One region of the Duganella kummerowiae genome, then DNA from elsewhere that is predicted to be linked to it. Evidence: predicted binding sites of a transcription regulator. Region 1 holds the regulator's gene; each other region holds the start of a gene.
What was found. The regulator FNR, encoded in region 1, switches genes on or off when oxygen is low (the NO sensors DNR and NnrR bind a similar motif). The targets are predictions, from matches to a motif close to TTGATNNNNATCAA.
Positions count from the first base shown of each region.

Region 1 (10,409 bases):
ATCGCCTGCTGGTGGCGCGCGCCATCAGCGACCATGGCGAAACGGTGGGCGCGGTCTACCTGGTGGCGCGCTACCCGCTGATGGAGCGCCTGCAATCGTACGGCCTGATCCTGGGCGCCGTGATGCTGTGCAGCCTGGCGGCGGCGGCCCTGGTGGCGACCCGGCTGCAGCGCGGTATCACCGAGCCGCTGGCGGCCGTGACCGGGGTGGCGCGCGGCGTGATGCAGCAGCGCGACTTCAGCCTGCGGGTGCCGGCCAGCGGCCACGGCGAGATCGGCACCCTGGTGGCGGCCTTCAACGCCATGCTGGGCGAGGTCGAACGCAGCGCCAGCGAACTGCAGGAAGCCAACCTTACCCTGCAGCACGAAATGGCCGAGCGCAAGGGCGCCGAGCGCGCCCTGTTGCTGGCCGACCGCCGCAAGGACGAGTTCCTGGCCACCCTGGCGCACGAGCTGCGCAACCCGCTGGCGCCGATCCGCACCGGGCTGGACATCCTGCGCATCAACCCCAACGACGCCGTGGCCGGCCAGCGCGCGCGCGCCATCATGGAGCGCCAGCTCAAGCAGATGGTGCGGCTGGTGGACGACTTGCTGGACGTCTCGCGCATCAATACCGGCAAGCTGGCCATCAAGCGCGAGCCGGTCGAGTTCGCCACCGTGCTGAACGATGCGCTGGAAAGCGTGCGGCCCCTGATCGAGGCCCAGGATCACGCGCTGCAGGTGACGCCGCCGCCGCCTGGCCTGATGGTGGAGGGCGACCCGACCCGGCTGGCGCAAATTCTGGCCAACCTGCTCAACAACGCCGCCAAGTACACCAACCGGGGCGGGCTGATCGAACTGGTGGCGGACATGCGCGGGGCGCGGGTCCAGGTGCGGGTGCGCGACAACGGCATCGGCATCGCGCCCGAGATGCTGGGCCAGATCTTCGGCATGTTCGTGCAGGCCGATTCTTCGCTGGAGCGCAGCAACGCCGGCCTGGGGGTAGGACTGTCGCTGGCGCGCCACCTGGCGGCCCTGCACGGCGGCACCATCGAGGCCTACAGCGACGGCGTGGGCCAAGGCAGCGAATTCGTGCTGACCCTGCCGCTGCTGTCGCTGGGCGGCCCGCTGGCCGCCGAGGCCGACACGGCGCGGCCTGCCGGGCGCGGCCACCGCATCCTGCTGGCCGACGACAACATCGATTTCGTCAACAGCATAGGCGCCTTGCTGGGCTCGCAGGGCCACACCGTGTCCATCGCCTACGACGGCGCCGAGGCGCTGGCCCAGGCCGCCAGCTTCTTCCCCGACTACTGCTTCCTCGACATCGGCCTGCCGCGCCTGAACGGCTACGACCTGGCGCGCGGCATCCGCCGCCTGCCGGGCCTGGAGCGCGCCGTGCTGGTGGCGGTGACCGGCTGGGGCCAGCAAAAGGACCGCGAACTGGCGGCCGAAGCCGGCTTCGCGGTGCACCTGGTGAAACCGGTCAGCTTCGAGCAGATCGACGCCATCCTGAGGGGCTGACGACTGCGCCGGACACCCTCAGACTTCGCTCCACTGGCGCAGCAGGTTGTGGTAATGGCCGGTGAGCCCCACCAGTTCCGGGCAGTCGCCCAGCCTGGCGCGCAGGGCCTGGATGTTGCGGTCCAGGTCCAGCAGCATGGCGCGGCGGGCGTCGTCGCGCACCATGCTCTGGGTCCAGAAGAAGCTGCAGATGCGCGCCCCGCGCGTGACCGGCTGCACCCGGTGGATGCTGGTCGAGGGATACACGATCAGGTCGCCGGCAGGCAGCTTGACCTCGTGCTCGCCGTAGGCGTCCTCCACGATCAGTTCGCCGCCGTCGTAGTCCTCCGGATCGCACAGGAACAGGGTGGACGACACGTCGGTGCGCAGCCAGCCGCCGTCCGGCAGGCGGCGCATGGAGCCGTCCACGTGGTTGCCGTAGTGCTCGCCGCCGGCATAGCAGTTGAACAGCGGCGGACAGGTGCGCCTGGGCAGGGCCGCCGCGAAGAACAGCGGATTGCGCGCCAGCGCGTCCAGCACCAGCTGGCCCAGCTCCAGCGCGGCCGGCGAGCCTTCCGCCAGCTGGCGGTTCTGCTTGACCTGGGCGCCCTGGCCGCCCACGGTGGCGCGGCCGTCGACCCAGTCGGTCTCATCCAGGCGGCGGCGCATGGCGGCCACTTGGTCGCGCGTCAGGACTTCGGGTATGTGCAGCATCATGATGATGTTTCCTTGAATGCAAAAGCCCCGCCGGCGAGGGCGGGGCGGTCAGCTCAAGCTAAGAGGGCGTTTCAACATGAGCGTGGCTAGGCGCTGCGACGAAGACAGTGCGGCTGCACGGCGAGGAGCTGCAACGACGCCATGCTCATGTTGATACGCCCTCCGAAACTCAGAACTTGAAGTTGGCGGTGACGCTGGCCGCACGCGGCGTACCCGGAGTATAGCGGTAGCCGGACTTGTTGATGGCCTGGACGTATTCCTTGTCGGCCAGGTTGTACACGTTCAGGCGCAGGTCGATGTTCTTGCTGACGGCGTAGCCGGCCATGGCGTCGAACACCCAGTAGGAATCGGCATAAGCCGGGGTGCCGATGGCGCCGTCGGTGCCGCGCAGCAGCTTGTCGACGAAGCGGGCGCCACCGCCTATGGTCAGGCCCATGGGCAGCTTGTACGAGGTCCACGCGGTGAACGATTGTTTCGGGGTGTAGGTCAGCTGGTTCTGGCCGTTGGCGGTCACCACCTTGCCCGATTCCACGCTGGTGGACTGGCGGGTGTAGCCAGCGCTGACCAGCCAGCCGCGCGCCACTTCGCCGGTCACGCCCAGTTCCACGCCCTGCACGCGCTTCTTGCCGGTCTGGTAGTACAGCGCATCGACCGGGTCCTGCTCGATCTCATTCTTGACCACGGTGCGGAACACGGTGGCGGTCAGCGACAGTTTCTGATCCAGCAAGTCCCACTTGGTGCCCAGCTCGTAATTGGTGGTTTCCTGCGGATCGAACTTGGGATTGGCGGCGCTGTTGGCGCTGGCGCTCAGGGTGAAGTTGGTGCCGCCCGGCGGCGCTTTCGAGTTGCCCACCAGGGCGTACACGCTGCTGTTCGGGGTCGGCTTGTACAGGGCCGAGATCTTGCCGGTCCACAGGTTGTCGCTGTTGGTCAGGTTGGTGGCCACGTTGGTGGTGGCGGCGATGGCGGTATAGTCCAGGTTGTAGTGGTCCAGGCGCACGCCGCCGTTGAAGATCCACTGCTCGCCCACCTTGACGGTGTCGAACACATAGGCGCTCTGGGTATTCATCTCGCCCTGGGTGCGGGCGCCGGTGCGGGCATAGGTGATGTTGACCGTATCGTTGTAGTTCGGGTGGTAGAAGTTAGCGATCGGCAGCAGGGTGCCGCCGGTCAGGCCCAGGCTGTAGTTGGTCTGCTTCTCGCTGGTCAGTTCCACGCCGCCGACCACGGTGTGCTTGACGGCGCCGGTGATGAAGTCGGCGCTCATGGTGGTCTGGTTGGTCAGGATTTCGTTCAGCTGGTCCTTGTAGGTCGGGGTGCTGCGGCGCAGCTGCCAGGTGGAACGGTCGGCGTTGCTGATGTTGATCAGGTTGGCGGCGGTGACCATGAAGGAGGTCAGCAGGTAGTCTTCCTTGGTCTTGCCATAGCGGCTGGTGTTGACCAGGCGCGCGCCGCCGGCGAAGTCGTGCTCGACGCGCACGGTGGCCATGTCGGCCTTGACCTTGTCATGGTCCTGCGTGGTGCCGTAGAAGTTGCTCGGATCAACCTTGGGCGCGCTGCCGATGGCGGCCACGTTGTTGGTCGCGGTCGAGGCCGGCGCGCTGTAGCCGGGCAGGCCGACGGTGGGCACGCCGCCGTCCGGAATATTGTCCTGGTCGACGTGCAGGTAGTTCAGGTAGACGCGGGTCGGGCTGTTCAGGCCGAACGCCAGCGAGGGCGCCACGCCCCAGCGCTTGTTGGTGACCACGTCGCGCGCCGGGTTGCCGCTGTCCTGCTCCAGCAGATTGAGGCGGAAGGCGGTGCCGGTTTCCGGATTGATGACGTGGTTGATGTCGGCGGTGGCGCGCTTCTGCTTGCCGCTGCCGAAGGTCAGGTTGCCGGTATAGGCTTCTTCCAGGTTGGCTTGCTTGGACACCAGGTTGATCGAGCCGGTCGGCGAGCTGCGGCCGTTGTCGGTGCCGGCCGGGCCTTTGAGCACATCGATTTGTTCGATGTTGAAGGTGTCGCGCGAGATCGAGCCGACGTCGCGCACGCCGTCCACATAGATCGAGGACGAGGCGTCGAAGCCGCGCATGTAGATGGCGTCGCCGGTGTTGGTGCTGCCATTCTCGCCCAGGAAGAAGGCGCCCACGCCGGGGGTGTTGCGCAGCGCTTCGGTCAGGGTGGTGGCGCCCTGCTGCTCGAACAGGTCTTTCTTGATGACGGTCAGGGTCTGGGCCGTGTCCACCAGTTTTTCCGTGTATTTCGGCGAAGAGGCGCGCTCGGCCTTGAACTCATTTTCGCGGCTGGCCTGGACCTGCACTTCTTGCAGGGTCTGCGGGGCGGCGGCGGGGGCCTGTGGCTGCGCGTCCGGCGCGGCCTGGGCCGCCACCGGCAGCAGCATGGCGGCCAGGGCGGCGCTCATGCTCTGGTTGAAACGGGTGGGGGCGTGCTTGCGGCTCTTGATCATTTACCTGTTCTCACTTTCCTGATGGAACGATGCATTTAAAGAATGTGAGAGATTGTAACGAGAACTATTCTCATTGTAAATGAGAATAGTTATCAATATCAGTCGCAATCAGGACGCAGGCAGGCTAAGTTTTTGATTTAGAAGTGAAATATCGCAGAGAGGATGATGTCGTGTAAACGGCACCCGGCTCACTCACCTTGCTGGCGCAGCCAGGCTGCGGCCTGGGCCAGGGTGAGTTCCAGCTCGGCCTTGACGTCCAGGTAGTGCTGCCCGGCTTCCTCTTCGCGGCCTTCGTTGATGGCGGCTTCGGCGGCGATGGTGGCCTGGATCAGGCGCTTGGCGCCCAGCACGCCGACCGCACCGCGCAGGCCGTGGAACAGCTTGGCCGCGTCGTGCAGGCGCCCTTCGCGCAGGGCTTGGCCGGCCTGTTCCACCGGCGCCATGCCGGCTTCCAGCGCGGCGCGCACCATTTTCACCATCACGCCGCGGCCCTTGGGATCGCGGCCCATGACCTTTATCAGGCTGTCCATGCTGAACGCTCCGGGATCGGGCGCCGGCGCGGCCTCGGTTGCCTCCGTGGTGGCGGCGGGCCGGGGCGGCAGGTGGCGCGCGATCACTGCCAGCATGTGCTCGACCTCGATGGGCTTGGGGATGAAATCGCTGATGCCGGCCTCCATGCTGCGGCTGCGCTCGGAATCCAGCACCCCGGCCGTCATGGCGATGATGGGCAGCGCCAGGCCCAACTCCTGGCGCAGGATGCGGGTGGCGGTGAAGCCGTCCATGACCGGCATCTGCATGTCCATCAGCACCAGGTCGTAGCGCCCGGCGCCGGCGCGCATCATGTCCACCGCCTGCTGGCCGTCGCCGGCCACCTCCAGCGTGGCGCCGGCGTGCTCCAGGATGCCGCGCGCCACCGCCTGGTTCAGCAGGTTGTCTTCCACCAGCAGCACATGCACGCCGTCCAGGCGGCCGGCAATGCCCTGCTCCAGTGGCGCCGGTTCGCCGTCGGCCTGGGCCGCCAGGGCCTGGTGCAGGGCGTCGAACAGGCTGGAGCTGGTGATCGGCTTGACCAGCACCACGTCGGCCTCGGGTGCGCTGGAAATCTCCTCCAGGCGGTCGCGCGCGAAGGCGTTGACCATCACCACGATGGGCTGTTTCTGGCCCTCGGCCTCCTCGCGTATGCCCTTGGCCGTGGCCAGCCCGTTCATGCCCGGCATGTGCCAGTCGGCCAGCACGACATCGTAGGGCTGGCCGCCGTGGCGGCTCTGGCGGTAGCGCTGCAGGGCGGCGGCGCCGGAATCGACCTCGTCAGCCTGCCAGCCCCAGGCCCGTATCAGCTTGCTGATCAGCTCGCGGCTGGTGCGGTTGTCGTCGGCCACCAGCAGGCGCAGCGCGCCCAGGTCGGGCTTGCGTTTCTCGCCGGCTGGCTCGGGCAGCACCTCGAATGGCAGGCTGAACCAGAAGGTGGTGCCTTGCCCGGCACGGCTGTCGACCGCGATCTGGCCGCCCATCAGCTCGATCAGGCGCTTGGTGATGGCCAGGCCCAGGCCGGTGCCGCCGAAGCGCCGCGTGATGCTCTGGTCGCCCTGGGAGAAGGCGTTGAACAGCTGGGCCTGTTGCTGCTCGGTGATGCCGATGCCGGTGTCGCGCACCTCGAAGCGCAGCAAGGCGCGATCGCCGTCCTGGCGCGCCAGCGACACGCTGACCACCACCTCGCCCTGCTCGGTGAACTTGATGGCGTTGCCGGCCAGGTTGACCAGGATTTGCTGCAGCCGCAGCGAGTCGCCGCGCAGCATGCGCGGCACCCCGGCGTCGACCGCGATGGCCAATTCCAGTTCCTTGTCGCCGGCGTTCATGGTCATGGTGGTGGCCAGCGAGTTCATCACTTCCTCCAGCGCGAACTCCACCGGCGACAGTTCCATGTGGCGCGCCTCGATCTTGGAGAAGTCCAGCACGTCGTTGAGGATGCCCAGCAGCGACTGGCCCGAGACCCGCACCATGCTCAGGTACTTGCGTTGCTGCGCGCTGAGGTCGGTATTGCCCAGCAGGTAGACCATGCCCAGCACGGCGTTCATGGGCGTGCGGATTTCGTGGCTCATGTTGGCCACGAACTCGCTCTTGGCGCGGTTGGCGGCCTCGGCGCGGTCGCGCTCCTGCTCCAGCTCGACGGCGCGCGCCTCCAGCTCCAGCCGCAGGCGGTGCCGTTCGGTGATGTCGGACACCACGGCCAGTACCTTGGTGCCCTGGTCGGTGCGCACCGCGCTGAGGTTGACCTCGATCGGGAATTCGCTGCCGTCGCGCCGCAGGCCATATAAATCCTGGCCCGGCCCCATGCGCGACGGTTCGGCGCTGAGGCGCTCGGCGAAGAACTGGGTGCGGTGGCGCTGGTGCAGGCTGCGCAGGCGCTCCGGCACCAGTACTTCCAGCGGCTGGCCCAGCACTTCCTCGCGTTGATAGCCGAAATAGCGCTCGGCCTGGCGGTTGAAGGTTTCGATGCGGCCGTCCACGCCCACCACCACGATGGCGTTGGGGGCGAACTCGATCAGGCTTTGCAGGCGGGCGTCGGCCGACAGGCGCTCGTGCATCAGGCTGTTGAAGGCGGCCGTCAGCTGGCCGACCTCGTCCTCGGTCCGCACTGGCAGCGGCGTGAAGCGGCGGGCGTCGCTGCGCAGCACGGCAATGGCGTCGCGCAGGCGCACCAGCGGCGCCATCAGGCGCAGCGTCAGCCAGCCGATCACGGCGGCCGACAGCAGCGAGGCCGCGGCGCTCCAGGCCAGCAGGCGGTACAGCACGCCGTTGAAGGGCTCGAACGCTTCCTCCATGGGCAGCGAGGCGGCCAGCAGCCAGTCCACCGCTTGCAGCTGCTTGTAGCTGTTCAGGGCGCGGGTGCCGTTGCTGGTGGTGCCCAGCATGGAACCCTCGAAGCCGTCATCCAGGGCGCGCGTGGTGGCCGGATTGGCGTTGGGCTGGCGCGGCTGCAGCAGGCGGCTGGTGTCCGGATGCAGCACGTACAGCGAGGGCTGGCCGCGGGTCAGGGCGAAGTAGTAGCCGCTGCGGCCCACCTTGGCGGTGCGCAAATGGCCCAGCAGGTTGTCCTTGTAGAGGCGCAGTACGCCCATCAGCAGGCAGCGCACTTCGCCGTTGTCGTCCAGCACCGGTGCGATCATCTGCACGATGGGCTGCTTGTTGGTCTTGCCGATCACCGGTTCGGTGATCATGGGCTTGCGGGTTTGCATGACCTTCTTGAAATAGGCGCGGTCGGACGCGTTGACCTGGGTGCGGCCCGGCACCACCGGCAGATCGGCGATCACGTCGCCGGCCGGGTTGAGCACCAGCAGGTCGTCGAACAGGGCCAGCACGGCGCGGTCGCGGTAGTAGTCGCGCAGGCGCTCGGGATCGGCAGCGATGGCCAGCGGCTGGTTGCGGGCCGAGACCGCGATGATGTCGAGCAGCATCAGCAGCTTGTCGTCCAGCTCCTCGGCAGTGCGGTTGATCAGCGCCGTCTGCTGGGCGAACAGCACCCGCGTGAAGTCGTCCTGCATCCGTTGCATTTGCACCACGGTAACGAGGGCGATCATCAGGATGGAGGTAATGCTGGTGGCCAGCGCGACCTTGGCTTTGATGCCGAGAGGCTTCATGTCTTCCTTGCAAGCGGGGTCGGGGCGATCGGAGGAATTGCCATATTGCTAGGGATTTTCCCCGCAATGGGCGGGATTGGCAAGGAGCAGGCACTGCACTGTGGGCGTTGTCGCACAGCCTCGGATACCTGAATGGTTCAGTGCGAAATCGCACCAAATGGGGGCGGATGCGCTACACTGCCTGGATGATACGCGAACTTCCCCCCCTGACCCTGCCCGCCACCTCGATCGATGCGCTGCGCGCGCGCTGCGCCACCTGCAGCATGCACCAGCTGTGCCTGCCCATGGGCCTGGACACGGCCGACATGGACCGCCTGGACCAGATCATCGGCCGCCGCCGCAAGGTGGCGCGCGGCGGCACCCTGTTCCGTATCGGCGACGGCTTCGCCAACCTGTATGCGGTGCGGCTGGGACATTTCAAGACCTACCAGGTCAACCAGGAGGGGCTGGAGCAGATCACCGGCTTCCAGATGGCCGGCGAGCTGCTGGGCATGGACGCCATCAGCGCCGACCGCCATTTATGCAACGCCATTGCGCTGGAGGACAGCGAGGTGTGCGAAATCCCGTTCGGCAGTCTGCAGCAGCTGCTGGCCGACATGCCCACCCTGCTGCGCCATTTCCATCGCATGATGAGCCAGGAAATCACGCGCGAGCAAAGTGTCATGCTGTTGCTGGGGAATATGCAGGCCACCCAGCGCTTTGCCGCCTTCCTGGTCAACCTGTCCTCGCGCTACGAGGCGCGCGGCTATTCGCCGCACACCTTCCAGCTGCGCATGTCGCGCGAGGAAATCGGCAACTACCTGGGCTTGACCATAGAGAGCATCAGCCGTTTGCTGTCCAGGTTCAAGAAAGAGGGCTTGGTGCGGGTCAGCAACCGCGAGATCGAGCTGCTCAACCTGCCTACCCTCAAGGCCATCACGGCCGGCACCGAGACCTGCGCATAGAACCTGTTTCAAACCGAACATGGCGTCGTTGCAGCTCCTCGCCGTGCAGGCGCACTGTCTTCGCCGCCCCGGCCTTGGCCAGCGCCTGGCCCTGATTTTGAAACAGGTTCAAAACCTACTCCGCGTCGGCCCTTAGCGTCACCGAACGCTGCGCCGGCCACTGCCAGGCGCCGGCCAGGCGCCAGTCGCGCTGTTCTCCTTCCGCCAGCACCACCCAGCGGCTGCGCTCCAGCATGGGCAGCGCCACGTGGAAGGCGCCGTCCGCGTCGGGCTTGAGCATGAGGCGGATATCCTTTTCCGGCAGGGTCGCGTGCGACAGGTGCAGCAGCACGGCGGCCGGCCGGGTGGCCTGGCTGCGGCTGCTGATGCGCCCGCGCAGCTCGCTGGTCGAGGGATCGTATTCCACTTCCATGGCCAGTCCCAGGCCGGCTGCCGCGCGGTCGCGCCGCAGGTCCTGGTTGATGGCCTTGCCCTGCTTGTAGTAGTCGCCCACCACCAGCGCATCCTGGCCCTGGTAGGCCAGCCAGCCCGTGTAGCTGGCGGCCACGGCCACGATGAAGGGGCCGGCCATCAGCAGCCAGGGCCAGCGGTGGCGCCACCAGGGCGCAGGATTCGGACTCGGGATTGCGGCTTGCATCATCACTCCTTCAGCGCGGCACCATGAACACCGCATGTTCCTTCACATGCAGGGATGGATCGTCCACGGCGGTCAGTTCGATATCGATCTTGTTGGACCCCGGCTGGCCGGCGCCGTGCGCGGTGCGCAGGCGGATCGGATGGGCCAGGGTTTCGGTGGCGCCCACGGTCACGGTGTCGGCCGTCACCTGGGCCAGGGTGGGCACGCCGCTGACGCGGATGCGGTAGGTGTGGGCCTGCTCGCTGGTGTTCATGATCTGCAGCCTGTACACGTTCTCTATCATGCCGTCCTCGACTTCGCGGCCCAGGGTGCCGCGGTCGCGCAGCACGTCCAGCTTGAGCGGGGTGCGCAGCGCCAGCGTGGTGCCCACCGTGGCCACCAGGGCCAGCAGGATGCCGCCATAGATCAACACGCGCGGGCGCAGCAGGTGGGCGCGCAGCTGGGCCGCCGTGCCGCCGTCGTGCTCGGCCAGGGCGCGGTCGGTGCTGTAGCGTATCAGGCCGCGCGGCTGGGCGATCTTGTCCATCACGCTGTCGCAGGCGTCGA
Region 1 covers NZ_JBKFEH010000008.1:719,592-730,000, reverse strand. Annotated here, with positions in the region: gene ACLB1G_RS11075 (sensor histidine kinase, YfiR-like protein-associated) at 1-1,499, shown strand, start outside; gene ACLB1G_RS11070 (Fe2+-dependent dioxygenase) at 1,518-2,195, opposite strand; gene ACLB1G_RS11065 (catecholate siderophore receptor Fiu) at 2,365-4,644, opposite strand; gene ACLB1G_RS11060 (response regulator) at 4,833-8,282, opposite strand; gene fnr (fumarate/nitrate reduction transcriptional regulator Fnr) at 8,468-9,226, shown strand; gene ACLB1G_RS11050 (FixH family protein) at 9,342-9,863, opposite strand; gene ccoG (cytochrome c oxidase accessory protein CcoG) at 9,874-10,409, opposite strand, start outside.

Region 2 (10,409 bases), on a different contig from region 1:
CTGCGCCAGCGACACATGCTCCTGGGCGGTCAGCGCGTCCAGGTAGGCGGCGGTGACGCCGGCCCGCAACTCGGCGCGCGTCACACCGGCCTGGCCGCGCGCCAGTTCCTGTTCGCGCTCGGCCAGCGCAATGCGGGCGGCGCGCTGGCCGCCAAGTTCCAGCGCCTGGCTCAGTTGTATGGTTTCGGTGCGGGTGGCGTCCCGCATGCCCTCGCGCAGGAGGGACAGCTCGGGATTGGGCCGCAGCGCGGCCTGCTGGCGCGCGCCGTCGGCAATGGCCACGCCCAGCGCGGCCGAACGCAGCTGGGGACTGGCCGCCATGGTCCTGGCGATGGCCTGCTCCAGCGTCAAGGTGTCTGCGGATAATGCGGCCATGGGCAGCAGCTGTGCGCATAGCACTGCCGCACCCATGACGAAAAGTCTGGATGGCATGGATGACTCCGAAAGTGAAGGACGAAGAAATCCGGCGCTGTGTGCTAGAGAAGACCAGTCGCCGGCGTCAGGCGGCGGCGGTCCACTGGGGGCGTTCGGGCGGTGCGGTGGTGTAGGGGGAGGGGATCATGCCGGTGGCGGTGGGCGCCGCCTCGGCCAGCCGGGGATGGACGATGGCGGCCATGCCGGCCATGGACAGCGCGCCATGCGCGCACGAGCTGCAATGCGTATGCGCCGAGGTCTTGTCCGGGGCCTGGTCCGGGTCCGATGCGGCGACGTCGTCGGCCGCGTTGGTATCCGGATGATGGCCCAGGTGCTGGGCCGCGCGCCCCGTCTCGTGCGTGCAATACGCCGCCACCACGCTCCAGCTGAACTGCAGCGCGAGTAGGGTGATCAGCATGAAGACGATGCGGCGGGCCATGCGGCGCAGTATAGCATGCACCTCGCATGCACCTCGCACGCACGGTTTCAGCGCAGCGCGGTGCCGCAGTGCTTGCAGAAACGGGCTGCGGCCTCGTGGCTGCCCTGGCCGCAGCCGGGGCAGGCCAGCGCCTGCAGGCCGCGCCGGTGCGTGATCTCCGAGCTGATGATGCCGGTCGGGACGGCCAGTATGCCCCAGCCCAGCAGCATCATGCAGGATGCGATGGCGCGCCCGATATCGGTTTTGGGCACCAGGTCGCCGAAGCCCACTGTGGTCATGGTGGAGATGGCCCAGTAGACGGCGGTGGGGATGCTGGTGTAGCCGTTGGCCGGGCCCTCGACCACGTACATCACGGTCCCCAGCAGGAACACGATCAGGAACACCACCGACAGGAACACGAAGATCTTGCGGCGGCTGGCCATGAGGGCATCGCCCAGCATGCTGTACTCCTGGATGTACAGGGTCAGCTTCAGGATGCGGAAGATGCGCAGCAGGCGCAGGATGCGCACCCCCAGCACCACGTGCGCGCCCGGAATGAACAGGGCCACGTAGTTGGGCAGGATGGACAGCAGGTCGATCACGCCGAAGAAGCTGCGCGCATACACGGCGGGGCGCTTGACGCACAGGCAGCGCGCCGCGTACTCGATGGTGAACAGGACCGTGAAAAACCACTCGGCGGCCGCCAGCCACGATCCGTAGGCGGAGGTCACGGCCTGCACGGTGTCCAGTACCACCACCAGTACGCTCATCAGGATGGCGCCGATCAGGGCCAGGTCGAAGGCGCGGCCCTTGGGCGTGTCCGATTCGAAGATGATGGCGTACAGCTGCGCGCGCCAGCCGCCATCCGGCTTGCCGAGGCGCTGGTGCGGATCGGCTGACAGCGCGGGAGGCGCCGGGCGGACGGGAGGGCTGTCGTTTGCGCTCATGATTGCTTTCTGTTACGAGCGCACATGATAACCCAGGCCTGACGGGCTAATGTTAGGTACCGCATAATCGCGCAGGGCCAGCGATGGTTCAATGGCGGAATAGTATCCACCTCTCATCAGGAGCCCTATCATGAGCAATCCGCAAGCTACCACCTCCCGCGCCCGCGCCGCCTACGAATCGCTGCCCATCGGCGCCGCCGCCTCGGTCGAACTGGCCTCCGCCCGCTCGCTGGAGGAATTCCAGGAAGAGGTGCGCGACGTGCTGGCCATGGCCGAGGATGGCCTGGTCCAGGTGCAGGAACCCCACTACGAGGACAGCAAGGCCGGCAAGCATATCGATGTGATGCCGTTCATCCGGCTGCGCTGAGGCTAGCTGCGGCTATTCGCCACCGGGCGGGCCGGACCAAACAGCGCTTCCACCATGGGATCGCGCCGCACGGCGATTTTTGGCGTGCGGCGCTTTTCGTCGCCCTCGTCCATCAGGCGGTGCACGCGGCGCTCCTTGTTGATGGTGATGCGGAATATCGGGCCGTCGTACAGGTCTTCGGGCATGCGTTTCATGTTACGGTGTTTCCTTATGCGGTCATGTAGTGGGCGGACTGGGGCGCCGCAGGGCGGCGCGCGCCGGTGTCGGCGGACAGGCAGGGCGACGACAGCGCCATCTGCTTGAGGATGTGGCGGCGCGACTGGGCCGCGCAGCCGTTGTAAATGGCGAGGTAGGCCTGGTAGGCCGCCATGGCCGGCCAGCTGGGCGGCAGCAAATCCCTGGGCAGCAGTGGATCGGCGGCGCGGCAGTGCTGGTAGCTGTCGATCACCAGCAGGCGCAGCATGCACGCCTGTTCGTCGCTGATGGCGCCGCGCCGGCCCTGTAGCGGCAGCAAGGGCAGCAGTGGCTCGAAGCGCGCCAGGAAAGCGCGGTACCCGGTGACGGCGGCCTCCAGGTCGCACTCGGCCTGCCCGAACAAGGGCTGGCGCACGGCGTTGGCCAGTTGCGGGCCGCTGACGTCGAACAGCGCCAGGCCATGTTCCTCGCCGGCCGGCATGGCCGATGGCGCCGGGGTGCGGTAGCTGGCCGGACGCGCCAGCAGGTTGGGCGCCAGCTGGCAATACTCCAGGGCCAGCAGGCGCTTGCGCGCCGCCGCGTAATGGACGGAGCCGATGCCGCCGCTGTGCACCAGGATGGTCCAGTCTTCGTTGAAGCCGCGCTCGGGCGGGATGTTGAGGCGGTGCCGGGCCGCCACCAGCGCGGCGGCCTTGGCCGGGGCCAGCATGCACAGGCTGCGGCGGCCATGGCGTTCGACGCGCAGCATGTCGTGCTCGGCGAGGCGGAACAGGGCGGTGCGGATGGCGCGCTCCTGGAAGCCGAGCGGCTCCGTCAGGGCGATCACGGTGCCCAGCCATAGTGTCTTCTGGCCCAGCGCCAGGGCTTCGCTGAGCATCAGCGTCAGCATGGTGCTCAGGCGCGGGCGCACCTGCTCCATGCAGGCGTCCATATCGAATGCGGTAGTGGTAATCATGATGAGGTGGTTACGGATAAAACGGGATGGGGTGTGCGGTGCAGGCGCCAGTACAGGCGTGCCGCCGCACACAGGTTGTACGCCATGCCGAGGCAGGCGGCGCACATCAGGGCGGCGGCGGGCCGCGCCAGCCAGGCCGGGCGCAGGCAGGCGCCCAGCAACAGCAGCAGGGCGGCCAGGTGCGCGCCAAACTGCCAGCGTGCGTACCGCTCGGGTATGATCTTGTTCACGCCGGGCAGCTTGACAGCGTTGGGCGGTATCCGCTCGTGCAGGTGGTACCAGACCAGGAAGGGTACGATCTTGTACAGCATGCCATTGATGGCGGACAGCGCGAAGCCGGCGATCAGCAGCACGCCCAGGGCCAGCGGCGCGGCCTCGTGCCCTTCAGTGCACAGCCACAGCGCCAGGGCCGCCAGCAGGCTGGCCATCGCGGTGCGCCAGTACAGCGTGGTGGGATCGGCCTTGGGGCGCGCACGGCGCGCCAGCAGATGGAGCGTGGTGGCGCCGAACAGCGCATGGCCGGCCGCCAGCAGCACCAGGCTGGCCTGGTGGAACCACAGTCCCGGCCCCGTCAGGCCGCTGGACAGCGAGGCCGCCACCAGCAGCAGGAATAGGGTGGTGCTGTAGCTGCCCGTCATCCACCTGGGGTAGGACTGGGTCAGCATGAACATGGGCACGACCTGGAAGGCCACCGCGATCACCAGCAGTCCCACCCAGCCCAGCAAACCCCACATGGCGTGCAAGTCCGTCAGGCGCTGCAGCGGCAGGGCGCCGGCGCCGGGCCAGCCGAAGGCGCGCGCCAGCAGGCCGCCCAGCGTCACGGTCACCAGCAGCGCGGCCAGCGCCAGCCGCACCCCTGCCATCATGGGACCGGAGCCGTCCAGATGGCGGCGCCACATGCCGACCGTGCAGGCGCCCAGGAACAGCAGCAAGGCCGCCAGCAGCGGCGCCAGCGCCAGCTGGAACAGCAGCGGGCTCCCCTGCCAGAAGGCGGCGGCCAGCAGCAGGCTGCCCAGGCACAGGCCGATGTGGGTGGCCTTACCCACCAGCGCCACGCGCGGCACGGCCAGGCCGGCCGCCACCGGCAGGATCTGCAGCAGGGCGCCGGTCATGGCCATGCTCAGGCAGCCCAGCACCATCAGGTGCACCACCGCCAGGGTCAGCGGCGACCAGCGCGTCAGCAGGGCCGCCTCGCCGTGCCAGGCCAGGAAGGCAAAGGCAAGGGCCGCGAACAGCGGGGCGCTGAGGAAGTAGCGCAGCGGCAGCGACAGCGACGGGTTGGCGTCGAAGGACAGCGCGCGCCGGGGGGCGTCAAAGGGCTGCATCGGCGCCGCCGTCGGCCTCCGGCCAGATCAGCACTTCATAGCGCCGTCCCAGCGGCGTGCAGCGCCAGGCGTAGCCGTGGCGCTGCAGCACGCGGTACAGCGGCACCGGTTCGCGGTCGATCAGCACGCGCAGACCTTGGTGCGGCGGCAGGTCCAGCAGCGTGTCCAGGATGCGCACCATGGGTTCGGGCGGTTCCAGCCCGCCCACGTCCAGCTCGCGCGTGACGGCTTCCATCAGCATGCTCATGCCAGGTTCTCCTCGGCAGCCTGGCCCAGCTCGCGCATCTCGGCCACGATGGCCCCGGCCTGCTGCTGCAGCACGCGGTCGGCCTGCGGATAGAGGATGTTTTCCTCCTTCAGGTTGTGCTGGCCCATCAGCACGCGCAGGGAATCGGCGAGGTCGAAGAATTCATCGCCCTCGCGGCAGGCAATGGCGTCGCGCATGTCTTCCAGGATGCCGCGCATGTGGCCGTGCTCGGCGCGCATCACGGCGGTGGGGCCGTAGGCATTGCCCATGGCGCGGTCCAGGCGCGGAAACAGCACGCGCTCCTCGCGTTCCAGGTGCAGGCCGAACATGGCCAGGAAGGCGGCAAAGTCGGCGCCGGCCCGCTCCCAGTCGCCACCCGCGACACTGGCGACGGCCAGCGCGTACTGCTCGTCGCAGCGCCTGTGATCCTGGTCCAGATAAGCGGTGATGGTATGCATGGCGGTACTCCTTTTTGTTAACTGCGAGCATTGTCCCACCGGCTTAACCGAAAATTCTTTGATTCACATCAAGGATTTCCGGCTTGACGACGCGATACAGTTCGTCCGCCATTGTTTTACGAAGGGTCACATGAATCTTGCCGCTATTCCCCAGTCCCCACCGGTGCGGCCGATGGAGCTGGTGTGCCCGGCCGGCAGCCTGCCGGCCTTGAAGTCCGCCATCGACCTGGGCGCCGACTGTGTCTACCTCGGCTTCCGCGACGCCACCAACGCCCGCAATTTCGCCGGCCTGAATTTCGACGACGCCGCCATCGCGCAAGGCATCGCCTACGCCCACCAGCGCGGCCGCAAGGTGCTGCTGGCGCTGAACACCTATCCGCAGCCCGACACCAGCGACCTGTGGCGCGCCGCCATCGACCGCGCCGCGTCGGCAGGAGTGGACGCCGTGATCCTGGCCGATCCCGGCCTGATGCGCCATGCGTCCGAGCGCCATCCGGAACTGCGCCTGCACTTGTCGGTGCAAGGTTCGGCCACCAATGCGGAAGCCATCAACTTCTACCGCGACCGCTTCGGCATCGCCCGCGCCGTGCTGCCGCGCGTGCTGTCGCTGGCCCAGGTCGAGCACGTGGTCAAGCACACCGAGGTCGAGATCGAGGTATTCGGCTTCGGCAGCCTGTGCGTGATGGTGGAAGGGCGCTGCGCGCTGTCGTCCTATGTCACCGGCGAATCGCCCAATACCCACGGGGTGTGCTCGCCGGCCAAGGCGGTGCGCTGGCAGCAGGGCGGCGACGGCCTGGTGGCGCGCCTGAACGGCGTCATGATAGACCGCTACTCGCACAAGGAACACGCCAGCTATCCGACCCTGTGCAAGGGCCGCTTCGAGGTCGGTGACGAAACCTATTATGCGGTCGAGGAACCCACCAGCCTGAATACGCTGGAATTGCTGCCGCAACTGCTGCAAATGGGCGTGCGCGCGGTGAAGATAGAAGGACGCCAGCGCAGCCCGGCCTACGTGGCCCAGGTCACGCGGGTATGGCGCGAGGCGCTGGACCGCTGCGCCGCGCAGCCGGCCGAATACGCCGTGCAGCCGGCCTGGATGGCGGAACTGAACACGCTGGCGGAAGGCCAGCAGCACACCCTGGGCGCCTATCACCGGGCCTGGAAATGAACACTGGAGCACATATGATGAAACTCTCCCTGGGGCCGCTGCTGTATTACTGGCCGCGCGCGCAGGTCATGGACTTCTACGAGAAGATAGGCGAGTCGCCGGTGGACATCGTCTACCTGGGCGAGACGGTCTGCTCGCGCCGCCACGAGCTGCGCGCGGCCGACTGGCTGGCGCTGGCCACGCTGCTGGAGGCGCAGGGCAAGCAGGTGGTGGTGTCCACGCTGGCCTTGATCGAATCGAGCTCGGACGTCGGCGCGCTGCGCCGCCTGGCCGCCAACGGCCGCTACACGGTGGAGGCCAACGACATGGGCGCGGTCAACCTGCTCACCGGGCAGGCGCCGTTCATCGCCGGGCCGCACCTGAACGTCTACAATCCCGGCACCCTGTCGCTGCTGCGCGAGCTGGGCGCGCAGCGCTGGGTGATGCCGCTGGAGATGGGCAGCGCCGGCCTGCGCCACATGCAGGCGGCGCGGCCGCAGGGGATGGAAACCGAGGTGTTCGGGTATGGCCGCATGCCGCTGGCCTTCTCGGCGCGCTGCTTCACGGCGCGCAACCGCAACCTGCCCAAGGACGACTGCCGCTTCAGCTGCCTCGACCATCCGGATGGGCTGGTGATGCACACCCGCGAGAAAGAAGCCTTCCTGGTGCTGAACGGCATACAGAGCCAGTCGGCGCTGGTCTACAACCTGATCGCCGAACTGCACGAGATGCACGAACTGGGCGTGGACGTGGTCAGGCTCAGTCCGCAGTCGCGCCACATGGACGAGGTAATCGCCGCCTTCGACAGCGTGCGGCGCGGCGAGGCGCAGGGCGCCGCCGTGGCGCGTGACATGGCGCCGCTGCTGCCGGCCGGCGCCTGCAATGGCTATTGGCATGGCCGGCCCGGGCTGGAACAGCGCAGGGAGGCTGCATGAATCCCGTGCTGCATGATGCGCCGCGGGCGGCGCATCCGCTGCCGCCCTTGCTGGCAGCGCTGGGCCGGCGCCTGCCGGCGTATCCAGGGTCGCTGCTGTGCGTGGCGGCCCTGAACCTGGTGCTGCGGCCGCATCTGCCGCAGGACGTGCGCGCCGGGCTGCAGGGCCGCCACGTACGGGTGCGCGTCGCCGACGCCGGCGCCGTGTTCGATTTTCAATGGCGCGGCGACAGCTTCGCGGCGCTGGCCGGCGGCGGCGCGCCGGACCTGGAAATCGGCGCCTGCGCGCGCGACTTCATCGCCCTGGCGCGGCGCGAGCAGGACCCGGACACCCTGTTCTTTGCGCGCCGCCTGTCCATGGAGGGCGATACGGAACTGGGCCTGCTGGTCAAGAACACGCTGGATGCCATCGACGTGCCGGTGACGGAACTGGGCCGCCAGGCGCTGGCGCGGCTGCTGCAAGCGCTGCCACGGCCACGGATACTGGGCCGCTGAGGGCAGCGGCCCGTACGTCATGGCAGCGGCCCGTTCGTCATGGCGGCGGCCCGCTTCCTAAGGGATGGTAATCGACAGTTTTTTTCCGCTGTAGAGCACCGAGCGGCTTGCCGCGGCAGGCTGCAAGCCGGTGGCGTTGTCCGCCCCGGCCAGGACGATGTTCAGCCTGCGCGTCTTGACCAGGCCGGGATAGCTGCCCTTGCGGGCGCTGATGTCCAGGGTGCGCCGCGCATCGTTCCAGGTCAGATCGTAGGTGGCGCGTTGTCCTTTCTCGTAGCGGTAGGTCTCGTTGTCGTCCTCATAGACGGTGAACTTGCCATCCGCGCCGGGATAGATGCGCAGTTCCAGGTCTGCGCCGGGCTGCTCGGTGGCATATTGCACCACCGGCCCCATGGGGACGATGGCGCCGGCCCGCACGTAGAGCGGAATGATATCGAGCGGCACCTGGCGGCGCGCCGTTGCGCCGCCGGCGTAGCGCTGGTGGGTCCAGAAATCGTACCATTCCGCGCCGGCCGGCAGATAGGTCGCCATGACGGTGTCTGCAGGGGCGCTTTGCTGCGACAGCGCCGCCAGTTGCGCCGGCGTGCGCCATACCAGGCGCAGTTCGCGCTCATAGACTGCCTGGTAGTATTCCAGCGTCAGCGCGAGGCGCTGCCCCTTGGCCAGGGATACCTTGTAACCCTGGTAGCGCTTGCCGCCGTTGCGCCAGTCGTCCACCACCACCTTGCCGTCCAGCAGCAGGCGGAAGCCGTCATCGCCCTCGACGCCCAGTTCGTATTCGCCATCCTCGGGCGCCACCAGTGTGCCGGACCAGCGGGCCGAGAAGTTGTCCAGGCTGGACAGTCCTGCCGGCGGGTCCGCCAGCGGAGGGCCGGGCCACTGGAAGTCGATCACCGCATCAACCGTCCGGCCCATGGGCTGCTCGAAATTCTTGCCGGCGTAGTATTGCCCGGCCAGGCCGGGCGCGCCGTCCGGCGTGCGCAGCGCGCTGGACGGAATGGTGGCCGCAGGCGGCGCCTGGAAGCGGTACATGGGCCGGGTGACCGGGTGCACCAGCAGCGATGACCCGAACATGAAGGCGTCGTTGATGTTGCGCACGCCCAGGTCATCGGGAAAGTCCATGGGCAGGGCGCGCATGAGCGTGTATCCGTTCGAGGTGACTTGCGCGCTCAGGCTGTAAGTATAGGGCAGCAGCCGGTAGCGCAGGTCGACGGCATCGCGCAGCGCCTTGTACATCGGTGCATCCATCTGCTTGAAGATGTAGGGCTCGCGTTCGATGTTGGTGCCGTGGATGCGCATGATGGGGTTGAAGGTGGCGTACTGCAGCCAGCGGGCGTACAGTTCCCGGTACGAGGGGTTTTTCTCGCCGCCCGGGAAGTCGCCCCGGACGAAGAAGCCGGCCGTGTCCTGGCTCCAGTAGGGATTGCCGGTGATGGTCACATTGACGCCGCCGCTGATTTGCTCGGCCAGGGTTTTCCAGCTGGCCCGGGTATCGCCCGACCATGAGGCGGCGGCGGTGCGCTGCGCGCCCGCCCAGGCCGAGCGCGTCAGGGTGAAGACCCGCTTGTCGCTGGTGGCGCGCTGGCCTTCATAGGTTCCCAGCGTGGTCATCAGCGAGTACGGGTTCAGGTAGCGCGTGAAGTCGCCCAGCGCGTTGCTGCCCAGGCTCTTGATGTCGCGCTCGGTCTCGTTGGCCTTGTGCGCTGCCGTGCCGACCTCGACCTCGGTGCCGTCCATCCAGAGCGCATCGACGCCGGCGTCGAGCAATCCCTTTTTCACATGCTTGAAGTAAATCTGCCGTCCTTCGGGACTGTAGGCGTCGTAGATGCGGGCCTGTTTGGAGATCCAGTGCAACGGTTCAAAACGCAGATGGTGCTGGTCCAGCTCATGCGCCAGCGCCGTGTCATTGCCGACCGACGGCCATATCGACACCATGAACTTGAGATGCATGTCATGCAGGGCCTGGGTCAAGCCCTTGGGATCGGGAAAGCGCTGCGGATTCCAGGTCATGCCGCTCCAGCTGCCGTCCTTGTCGCTGCCCCAGTATTGCCAGTCCTGTACGATGAAGTCGAGTGGAAAACCCTCCTTGCGGAAGGTGCGCGCCACTTCCAGCACGCGGTCCTGGGTCTCGTAGCGCTCCTTGCTCATGAACAGCCCGAAGGCTTGTTTCGGATACATGGGCGCATCGCCCGTCAGGTGGCGGTAGCCGCGCACCACGTCATCCATGGTCTCGCCGGCCATGAAGTAGTAATCGACACCGCCGGGTGCGCTTTCCGCCCACAGGCTGGCGCCCTCCGCGCTGTCCTTGAAGCGCATCTTGGAGTAGGTATCCCACAGGATGCCGTAGCGCTCGGTCGACACCATGACAGGGATGATGATGCCGATGTTGGTCTGCACCAGCAGCAATTCCTTGTTCCGCCGGTTGACCTCGCTTTCGCCCACGAAGCCAAAGCCATAAATGCCTTCATCCGGCTTGAGCTTGAAGGTGTTCCGGGCTTCGTAGCTGG
Region 2 covers NZ_JBKFEH010000005.1:65,433-75,841, forward strand. Annotated here, with positions in the region: gene ACLB1G_RS04975 (TolC family protein) at 1-432, opposite strand, end outside; gene ACLB1G_RS04980 (hypothetical protein) at 500-832, opposite strand; gene ACLB1G_RS04985 (ion transporter) at 901-1,779, opposite strand; gene ACLB1G_RS04990 (hypothetical protein) at 1,910-2,146, shown strand; gene ACLB1G_RS04995 (hypothetical protein) at 2,149-2,340, opposite strand; gene ACLB1G_RS05000 (PaaX family transcriptional regulator C-terminal domain-containing protein) at 2,355-3,296, opposite strand; gene ACLB1G_RS05005 (permease) at 3,293-4,621, opposite strand; gene ACLB1G_RS05010 (DUF2249 domain-containing protein) at 4,608-4,868, opposite strand; gene ACLB1G_RS05015 (hemerythrin domain-containing protein) at 4,865-5,326, opposite strand; gene ubiU (ubiquinone anaerobic biosynthesis protein UbiU) at 5,457-6,494, shown strand; gene ACLB1G_RS05025 (U32 family peptidase) at 6,509-7,408, shown strand; gene ubiT (ubiquinone anaerobic biosynthesis accessory factor UbiT) at 7,405-7,902, shown strand; gene ACLB1G_RS05035 (glycoside hydrolase family 31 protein) at 7,960-10,409, opposite strand, start outside.
Region 2: a site for FNR is predicted at 5,385-5,398, ahead of ACLB1G_RS05015 (hemerythrin domain-containing protein). Genes of this name have one in related genera too.

Region 3 (10,409 bases), on a different contig from region 1:
CAGCGTCTTCATAGCCCGTCGCCAGAGCTACCACGGCAACACCCTGGGCGCGCTGGCGGTGGGCGGCAACGCCTGGCGCCGGCGCCAGTTCGAGCCGCTGCTGATGGAGGTGCCACGGGTATCGCCCTGCTACGAATACCGTGGCCGCGCGCCCGGCAGCACCACCCAGGACTACACGGCCGGGCTGGTGGCCGAACTGGAAGCCTGCATCCTGCACACCGGGCCGGAAAACGTGATCGGCTTCGTGGCCGAAACCGTGGTCGGCGCCACCGGCGGCGCCATCCCGCCCACGCCCGGCTACTTCCGCGCCGTGCGCAAGCTGTGCGACAAGTACGGCATGCTGCTGATCATCGATGAAGTCATGTGCGGCATGGGCCGCACCGGCACCCTGTACGCCATCGAGCAGGAGGGCGTGCTGCCGGACCTGGTCACCCTGGGCAAGGGGCTGGGGGCGGGCTACCAGCCAATCGGCGCGGTGCTGGCGCGCGGCGCCCTGGTGGAGCGGCTGCGCACCGGCAGCGGCGTATTCCAGCACGGCCATACCTACATGGGACATCCGGTGGCGGCGGCCGCCGCCCTGGCGGTGCAGGACGTGATACGGCGCGACAACCTCCTGGGCGCCGTGATGGCGCGCGGCAGCACCCTGCGGCGCCTGCTGCAGCAGGCTTTCGGCCAGCATCCGCATGTGGGCGACATCCGCGGACGTGGCCTGCTGATGGCGCTGGAACTGGTGCGCGAGCGTGACGACAAGTCGCCGTTTGCGCCGGAGCGCCAGCTGCACGCGGCGGTCAAGCGCCAGGCCATGGCGCATGGCCTGATGGTCTATCCCATGGGCGGCACCATCGATGGCCTGCACGGCGACCATATCCTGCTGGCGCCGCCCTTCACGGTGACCGACGCCGAACTGGGGGAGATCGTGTCACGCCTGGACAGCGCTCTGGCCGCCGCCCTGCGCGAGGCAGTCTAGAAGGGCGTTGCGCGGCAGGCGCCAGCCCGGCCAGCCGTGGGCGGTCCTGTCAGCCCTTCTTCCAGGCGATGACCTCGGCCTGCTGCTCGCCCAGGCCGGCGATGCCCAGGCGCAGGCTGTCGCCCGCCTTCAGGAAGCGCTGCGGCTTGCGGCCCTGGCCCACGCCGGGCGGGGTGCCGGTGGCGATGATGTCGCCCGGCTCCAGCGTCATGAAGCGCGACAGGTAGCTGACGATCTGCGCCACCGTGAAGATCATGGTGGCGGTGCTACCGGTCTGCATGCGCTTGCCGTTCAGTTCCAGGTACAGGTCCAGCTGCTGCACGTCGTAGATGTCGTCCGGCGTCACCAGCCAGGGACCGACCGGGCCGAAGGTGTCGCAGCCCTTGCCCTTGTCCCATTGCGGTCCGCGCTCCAGCTGGTAGGAGCGCTCGGAGACGTCGTTGACCACCGTGTAGCCGGCCACGTACTGGAGGGCATCCTCCTCGCTGACGTACTGCGCGCGGGTGCCGATCACCACGCCCAGCTCCACTTCCCAGTCGGTTTTCTTGGAGCCTTGCGGCAGCATGATGGGATCGTCCGGGCCGTTCAGCGAGCTGGTGGCCTTCATGAACACGATGGGTTCCTTGGGTATCGGCATGTTAGATTCGGCCGCGTGGTCGGAGTAATTCAGGCCGATGCCGATGAATTTGCCAACCCCGGACAGCGGCACGCCGAAGCGTGGATTGCCGCGCACCAGCGGCAGCTCGGCGTGCGGAATCTTCGCCAGCTTGCGCAGGGCCTTGGGCGCCAGCTGTTCGGGACCGATGTCGGCGATCACGCCGGACAGGTCGCGCAAGCGGCCTTCTTCATCGATCAGGCCTGGTTTCTCTTTGCCGGGACGGCCATAGCGCACGAGTCTCATACTGCTCCTTCGGTTACCTTGAAAATCCCGATTGTAACCGAGGGCCCGGACGGCTTCAGGCGTAGCGCCCCTGCCGCAGCCATTTGTTGGCGATGATCTTGGTGCCCTTTATCACCGGGCTGCCGCCGTGCAGGGTGCGGGCGTCGGGCTGGTGGTCGCTGTCCGTGTTGAGGAAGAACAAGGCGTTGCCCTTGCGCGGATAGACTTCCAGCCCGAGCTGCGGGAACAGCGTGCCGCCGCCCTGCTCCACGTCGCTGAGATACAGGATGAAGGTCGCCAGACGCTGGCCGCCGCGCTGCAAATGGCCGCGATGGCCGGGCGTGTCGGGATTGAGCCAGTCGTAGTGCGGACGGTATTCCTGGGTGGGACCGTACTTCTGCAGCTGGAACGGTTCGCCGCATTCGGCCGGCCAGTTGGCCAGCGCCGCCAGGCGCTGTTCGATGCGCTCGGCCACCTCCGCTTCGCCGCGCGAGATAAAAGCCATCTCGCTGGTGCGGCCCTCGTGCACCACGCTGGAGCCGTCGGCCTCGCCGGTCACGGTGGAGCGCGTGTAGCGGTCGCCGCAATGGGCCACGATGGCGTCGCACTCTTCCATGCTCAGCACATTGCCCAGCAGGATCACCTGCGGCTGGCGCAGCACGAACAGCAGCTCGACCTGGCGGTCCAGCGCCAGCACGGTGTTGGCGCTGGTGTCTATGCGCGGCACATCCTGCGGCGGCGCAAACAAGGGCATGGCGCCGGTGCGCAGGCGCACGCCCTCGGCGATGGCGGCGCGCGCCAGCGCCATGCTGTGCTGCCCCGCGCGCGCCATGCTGTTGGCCATTTCCAGGGGATTGCAGCCGCGCGCCAGGTTGTCCGTGATCCAGTCGCGCCACTCCTGGGGCAGCGCGCCAAATGCCGAGTGAGAGTCAGTCATCGCATGGTCCGGTAGGGGAACATGCGGCCTATTCTACCGGATCGTCTCCTGTCTCTGACGCAGCAAATAGTGCGCCAGGCCGGGCAGCTGCAGCAGCGCGCACAGGCCGAACGCCAGCTGGTAGGCCTGGGCCGGATAGTGGTTGCCCGGTGAGGGCCGCCAGCATTCCAGCACCTGGCCGAAGCCCGCCTGCACGGCGAATGCGCCGGCGAAGATCAGCAGGTTCAGACAGGTGGAGGCGCGTCCCGTCATTTCCTTCGGCATGCCCTGGGCCACGATGGCGTACTCGATGCCGGTAATGGTGCCCAGCAGCGTGAACAGCACCGACAGCAGCCCGGCGCCGGGGGCTAGGCCTCCCATCATGGCCAGTTGGACCGCCACGAACAAGGCGATGCCCACGGCTGCCACCCGCATGGCCGGTATGCCCCGGCGCGCCGCCCGCTCCGTCAGCATGCCGACCGCGATGGCGCCGAAGATGATGGCCGCCATGCCCAGGTACAGCAGATAGGCCACCTGCGGTTCGCTGTAGCCGCCCACGTCGCTCAGCCAGCGCCCCAGCCACAGGCCCTGCAGGCCAAAAAACACGGCGTGCGCCGGCAGCACCAGCAACGCCGCGCGGCGGAACACGGGATGGCGGTAGACCTCCACCAGTCCGGCCCAGGTCACCGGCAGCGGTTCGCGCCGCGGCGAGGCCGGGGTCAGCGCACGTATCAGCAAGGCGGCGGCGGCGGTGGCCACGGCCAGCGCCACGAACAGGCCGCGCCAGTCGGTGTGCTGCAGCGCCGCCTGCACCGGCAGGGTGGCGCTGGCCGAACCCAGGCCACCGGCCGCGATCAGGTAGCCGTGCATGGACGGCAGCCGCGCCGGCGCGATCCAGGTCGACAGCGCTTTCACGGCCGACATGAAGCAGCCGCCCAGGCCCAGGCCCATGATGGCGCGTGCACATACCAGCTCGGCGAAGCTGCGGCCGCCGGAAAAGGCCAGCGCGCCCACCGCCGCCACCAGCAGCAGGGATAGCTGCACCGTGCGCGGTCCCCAGCGGTCCAGCGACAGCCCGACCGGCAGCTGGGCCACGGCGAAGGCCAGGAAGAAGGCGCTGGTCAGCAGGCCCAGCTCGCCGGGCGTCAGGGCCAGCGCCGCCGTCAGCTGCGGCGCCAGCACCGCGTTCACGCTGCGCACCAGGGTGGACAGGTAGTGGCCCAAGGCATAGGGCAGGAACACCAGCAGGAACAAGGCCGTGCCGGACAGGGGCCGCGCCGCGGGGGAGGCCAGCGGCGGCAGCGATTCAGCATTGCGGGGCGCCATGGCGTCACCTAGGCCGCATTGCCGTGCGAGGCGCAGTGGGCGGCGGCGGCCTGGCGCGCCGGCAGCAGCGGGATCACCTTGCCGCGCGGTGCTACGCCATGGTCGGCCGGCGCCTGGAGGCTGCCGCCCTCGCGCTCGAAGAAGAACTCCCGCTGCCCGAAAGCCGGCTTGAGGTCGTCCAGCCAGGCCGCCTGCTCGTCGTAGCGGGCGTAGAAGGGACGCCGCACCCAGTCCGGATTGCGGGCCTGCAGGAACTGCAGGGCGAACACCTTTTCGCCGTGGATCTCGGTCACGCCGTCTATCATCACCTTGCCCGGGAAGGCGCTCATGGATGGGCCGCGCACGGTGCGCGCCAGGCCGGACACCATCTGGTAAGCCTCCTTGAATACCTGGTGGGCGCGCGCCAGCGGCAGGCGGAAATATTCATGCGGGCCGGTGTCGCGCTCGACGAACATGTAGTAAGGGATGGCGCCCAGGCGCACCCCGGTCTGCCACAGCTCGGCCCAGCTGCGCGGGTCTTCGTTGATGTGGCGTATCAGCGGCCCCTGCATGCGCAAGGTGGCGCCGCTGCCGACGATACGCTGCACGGCGCGCTGGGCAATCTCGGGGCGCAGCTCGGCGGCGTGGTTGTAGTGTCCCATCACGGCCAGGTTCTTGCCGCTGGCGACCACCTTCCCGAACAAGCGCAGCAGGTCGTCGGCGTCGCGGTCGGTGACGAAGCGCTGCGGCCAGTAGGCCACCGACTTGGTGCCCAGGCGGATGTTCTGGATGTGGGCCAGCTCCGGCGCCAGCAGCGGCTCGATGAAGGCCGCCAGCGAGCGCGTGTTCATGATCAGCGGATCGCCGCCGGTAATGAGCACATCGGTCACTTCGGTGTGCTGCTTGAGGTAGGCGGCCAGCTGGCTGGTCTCGCTGGCGTCGAACTTGAGCTCCTCCATGCCGACGAACTGCGGCCAGCGGAAGCAGAAGGTGCAATAGGCGTGGCAGGTCTGGCCCGAGCTGGGGAAGAACAGCACGGTCTCCTTGTACTTGTGCTGCAGGCCGGGCAGCGGGACGCCGTCCAGCTGCGGCACGTTATGGGTCAGCTGGCCGGCCGGGTGGGGATTCATGTGCAGGCGGATGCGCCGCACCAGCTGCTGCAGGGCCTCGGGATCGGGCCGCTCCAGCACCAGATGGCGCAGAGCGGCATAGTCGTCCGGGCGCAGCATGTCGCGGTGCGGGAAGGTCAGGCGGAAGATCGGATCGTCTGGGATGTTGCCCCACTCTATAAGGCGTTCCAGCACATACTCATTGACGCGGAACGGCAGCACATGGGACACCACCTGCACCGCTTCCTGCAGCTCGGGCGGCATCCAGGCCCATTGGCGCGCCTGGCTGATGGTTTGACGGGTGTAGGGCTTGAACTTGACGGCCTGCGCGGCCAGCGGGGTGACGGTGGACATGGTGGACTCCTCGGTGGGTTGGATGGTGAGTCCATGCTAGGCCCCTCGCCACCTGTCGAATTGCCCAAAATCAAGTGACTCAGGGAAAGATTTCTTTTAAGAATAAGTCCTTGATGCAACAACATGCCGGGGCCTCGCGTGGCCGCCAGCTCTTGCGTTTGCTCAATTTCCTTTGGGCATGGACGTCGTACAGTGGACCATCTTCCCTCCCGACAAGGATCTATCATGAATGCTCAACGCCCGCTTGCGGTCGCCCTGCTCAGCCTGGCCGCATTGGCCACCACGGCCATGGCCGGCGCCGCCGAACCGACAGAGAAGGACGCCATCGCCATGGCCGAACGCGGCGCCGCCTACATCAAGGCGCACGGCAAGGACGAGATGATGAAGAAGCTCAGCGCCAAGGACCCGGAATTCGTGCAGGGTTCGCTGTACGTGGACATGCGCGACATCAACACCGGCATCGTGCTGGCCCACCCCATCAACCCCTCCATCGTCGGCAAGGACCTGACCGACGTGCCGGACGCCAGCGGCAAGCGCTACCGCCGCGACATCATCGAACTGGCCGCGAAGAAGGGCCACGGCTGGGTAGACTACCAGTACAAGAATCCCACCAGCGGCAAGATCGAGCCCAAGACCACCTATATCCTGCGGGTGGGCGACGTGGTGCTGGAAGCCGGCATTTACAAGAAGTAGCGCCATGCTGAGCAAACTCCGTATCGGTCCCAAGCTGCTGCTGGCGCCCGGCCTGGTGCTGCTGCTGTTGATGCTGACCGCCGCCGGCGCCTACTACGGCATGGTGCGCCAGAACGCCACCCTGGAAAACATGGTGCAGGTGCGCGCCACGCGCCTGCAGCTGGCGGCCGACCTGGCCGGCGACGCGCGCCACGCCCATGCCCACATCTACCAGCTGCTGGCCTGGGTCAACGGCAGCTTCGCCCAGGAGCGGCTGGATGAGCTGGCCGCCCGTATCCGCCAGCGCCACGCGGCGCTGGACACGCGTTTGCGCGAGCTGTCGCGCCTGGCCGCGCACGATCCCGCCGAGCGCCGCATCGCCGACGCCGCCCTGCCGCTGCTGGCGGCCTACCGCCAGGCGGTGGCGCAGACCATGGAGATGGCGCAGGCCGACCAGTCCATCGCCACCAACTTCATGCAGCGCGCCGAGCAGCAATTCGGCCTGCTCAACAGCCAGCTGGCGGCGCTGCAGGCGCTGGAGCAACGGCTCAGCGCCCAGGCCCACGCCGCCGCCAAGGCCGAGTTCCAGTCGCTGGGGGTGAGCATGGGGGTGCTGGTGTTGCTGTCGGTGGCGCTGTCGCTGCTGGTGTCGATGGCGGTGCGCTCCGGCATGCTGCGCGACATACGCGGCATCGCCGAGGTGGTGCAGGAGCTGGCGGCCGGCCGCCTGGGCCGGCGCGGCGGCCAGCAGGGGCGCGACGAGATCGCCGACACCTCGCGGCTGCTGGACCAGTCCATGGCGACGCTGACGCAAACCCTGCGGGCGGTGCTGCAATCGGTGCGTTCCATCGACGTGGCGGCGCGCGAAATCGCCAGCGGCAACATGGACCTGTCGACCCGCACCGAGATGCAGGCCAGCTCGCTGGAGCAGACCGCAGGCGCCATGGCCACCCTGACCCAGGCGGTGCAGGAGAACGCCGGCCACGCGCGCCAGGCCTGCACCCTGGCAGCCGACGCGGCGGCCCTGGCCCAGCGCGGCGGCGCCGCCGTTGGCCAGGCGGTGCAGACCATGGAATCGATACGGGACAGCTCGCGCCAGATCGTGGACATCATCAGCGTCATCGACGGCATCTCGTTCCAGACCAATATCCTGGCCTTGAACGCGGCCGTGGAGGCGGCCCGCGCCGGCGAGCAGGGTCGCGGCTTCGCGGTGGTGGCGGCCGAGGTGCGCACCCTGGCGCAGCGCTCGGCGGCGGCCGCCAAGGAAATCAAGATCCTGATCGACGCCAACGTGGCCACCATCGCCAGCGGCAGCAGCTCGGTGCAGCAGGCCGGCGGCAGCATGGACGATATCGTGGCGGCGGTGCGCCAGGTGAACGAGATCATCGCGCGCATCAGCCAGGCCAGCGCCGAGCAGGCCCAGGGCATCGCGGAAGTCAACCAGGCGGTCGGCCAGATGGACGATGCGACCCAGCAGAACGCGGCGCTGGTGGAGCAGGCGGCGGCGGCGGCGGCCAGCCTGCAGGAGCAGACCGTGCATCTGTCGCAGGCGGTGGCGGTGTTCCGATTCGAGGGCGAGGAAGCGCCGCCACCGCCGCAGCGCGCGGCGCCGCCCGCCTTGACCGATGGCCGCCCGGAACGGCGGGCGCCGGACAGCCCGCTGCGCGGCCGGCGCCCCGTATTGCCGCCTGATGCGCGGCCGGCCCAGAAGCGGGCTTAGCACCGGTTCCAGCAAGACCAGGCCCCCTGGCCGTGCAAGACACCGTGTTCGTCAGGCCTCCCCGCCCCGCTGCCTTGCCGGTCAGCGGAACGGCCGGCTCAGGTAACGCGAGCCGGCCAGCCCGAAGCGCCACGGCAACTCCACCGCCTTGGATATCCCGATGCGCGGCCCGGCCACCACCTCCAGCGGCTGGTCCGGGTCGCGCGCCAGCAGCTCGAACGGCGGCGCATCCAGGGGCAGGTTGTTGTGCTCGCGCGTCACGCCCAGCGCCTGGCACAGCCGCCCCGGCCCGGAACACAGCAGGCGCACATCCTCCATGGCGCGCCGCTCGCGCATGCGGTCCAGTCCCAGCAGCGGTTCGATGGCGCGCAGCAGCACGCCGGCGCCATGCCCCTCCTCGCGGCACACGAAATTGAGGCACCAGTGCAATCCATGCGAACGGTAGACATAGCTGCGCGCCGGCGGCCCGAACATGGAGAAATTGCGCGCCGTCATGCCGCCGTAGCAATGCGATGCCGGATCGCTGCGGTCATAGGCCTCGACCTCGACGATACGGCCGCCCACGCCGTTGAACAACAGCACGGCGCCCACCAGTTGCGGCGCCACCTCGTGCGCGGACGCGCTAAAATCGATGCCAGCCAATATCGTCATGCAAACATTGTAGCGACGAATGGAAAAGCCAGCTTGGCGTGCCGTACACGGTCCAAAAAAAGTGCTCCACGGAACGACTTTAAGCGATACTTAAGCGATAATGAGAGGTTCCAGTCCAGCATGTGCGGCGCGACTGGTTTATAGTGCATATGCCCGCGCCTATCCCGGTAATCAAGATGACAACAGCAGCAAGCCCAGCCATGCCCGCAGCCAACCAGGTGGAAGACGCCCTGATGCGTTCCATCCGTATTCCGCCGCGGCCCAGCCTGCTGGTCGACCTGCAGCGCGAGCTGGCCAAGGAAGACCCGTCGCCGCGCATCATTGCCCGCATCATCGGCAACGACGTCGGCATGTCCGGCGCCCTGCTCAAGCTGGCCAACTCGCCTTTCTTCGGCGCCGCGCGCAAGGCCAAGTCGGTGGAGCAGGCCATCAATTTCCTCGGCATCAACCAGTGCGCCGCCCTGCTCACCGGCCTGCTGGCGCGCCAGGCCATGGAGGGCAGCGGCCGCGACCTGTCGCTGTTCTGGGAATTGTCGGCGCGGCGCGCCCAGGCCCTGGTATTCACCTCGCGCAAGCTGCGCATCGCCCCGCCCGACATCGCCCACACCTTCGGCCTGTTCTGCGACATCGGCGTGCCGCTGCTGCTAGACCGCTTCCCCGACTACGACGCCACCTACAACGCCTGCTGCGACGAAGCAGAGCGTCCGTTCACTGCGCTGGAGGATGAACGGTACAGTACCAACCACGCCGCCATCGGCTGTCTGCTGGCGCGCAACTGGGGACTGTCGCCGGACGTGTCCTGGGCCATCCTGCACCATCACGACTACCGCGTGCTGAGCGACCCCGATACGGACGACGCGATCCGCTCGCTGGTGGCGTTGTCGCTGCTGGCCGAGAAAGGCATACAGCGCTACCATGGCCGCCGCATGTCCATGGAATGGGAAAAAGGCGGCGATCTGGCCTGCCAGCACCTGGGCCTGGACCAGGACGAGACCGAGGACTTGCTGGAAGAGCTGCACGAAGCCTTCCATACTGAACGGTAATCCGTCCACGCTGTACCCTGCGGGGCCGCGCGTGCAGGACACGCGCCGTCCCCTTTTCATCAATCCGAAACACACCGCAACCATGCCCAAGAACAAGCGCCCCGTGCCCCGCAAATCCGCCAACTCGCCCGAAGTACGCGATGAGGAAAACGCCCGCCTGCTGGCCGAGCTGGCGCTGGACCTGGCCGAAAAGGACCAGTACGAGGAACTGAGCGAGGAGATGCAGCAGAAGGACCTGGACTTCCAGCGCCTGGTGCGCAAGCTGCTCAACCAGAAAAAGGACGAGGTGCTGTACGGCGCCATCGAGCATGCCCGCTACGACGACCTGGGCGCCTACGCCTACCTGCGCGAACAGCTGCAGGAAGCCTCCGGCACCGTGATCCTGCGCCGCGAGGGCGCGCCCGAGATGGAGATCAACGCCTTCGCCATTCCCCTGTTCGTCCACAGCACGGGCGGACTGGACCCGGCCCGCGACTTCCAGGATCCGGACGCCTACGACGCCCTGGTGGACAGCATCGTGCAGGCCGGCCTGGAGGGCCCCAAGGCCAAGGTGGTGCTGGTCGGCCACGCCTACGACCTGGCCGAGATGGACCGCATCACCTACAGCGGCCTGCACGCCATGGTGCACGACGCGGCGCGTTCGCTGACCGAGAAAAAACTGGCGGCGGCGCCGGCCCTGGAGCGCAGCATCTCGGGCTGGGGCCCGGGCGGCTTCGCAGCGGACGAGGCGGCGCTGGAACTGCGCTTCCTGGTCGGCTTCGCCCTCAAGCGCAGCGACGATCCGTTCTACAA
Region 3 covers NZ_JBKFEH010000011.1:38,579-48,987, reverse strand. Annotated here, with positions in the region: gene ACLB1G_RS16240 (aspartate aminotransferase family protein) at 1-967, shown strand, start outside; gene ACLB1G_RS16235 (fumarylacetoacetate hydrolase family protein) at 1,017-1,868, opposite strand; gene ACLB1G_RS16230 (2OG-Fe(II) oxygenase) at 1,924-2,784, opposite strand; gene ACLB1G_RS16225 (MFS transporter) at 2,818-4,089, opposite strand; gene ACLB1G_RS16220 (KamA family radical SAM protein) at 4,098-5,531, opposite strand; gene ACLB1G_RS16215 (cache domain-containing protein) at 5,757-6,224, shown strand; gene ACLB1G_RS16210 (methyl-accepting chemotaxis protein) at 6,229-7,923, shown strand; gene ACLB1G_RS16205 (DNA-3-methyladenine glycosylase) at 8,005-8,574, opposite strand; gene ACLB1G_RS16200 (HDOD domain-containing protein) at 8,751-9,617, shown strand; gene ACLB1G_RS16195 (hypothetical protein) at 9,721-10,409, shown strand, end outside.
Region 3: a site for FNR is predicted at 5,592-5,605, ahead of ACLB1G_RS16220 (KamA family radical SAM protein). Genes of this name have one in related genera too.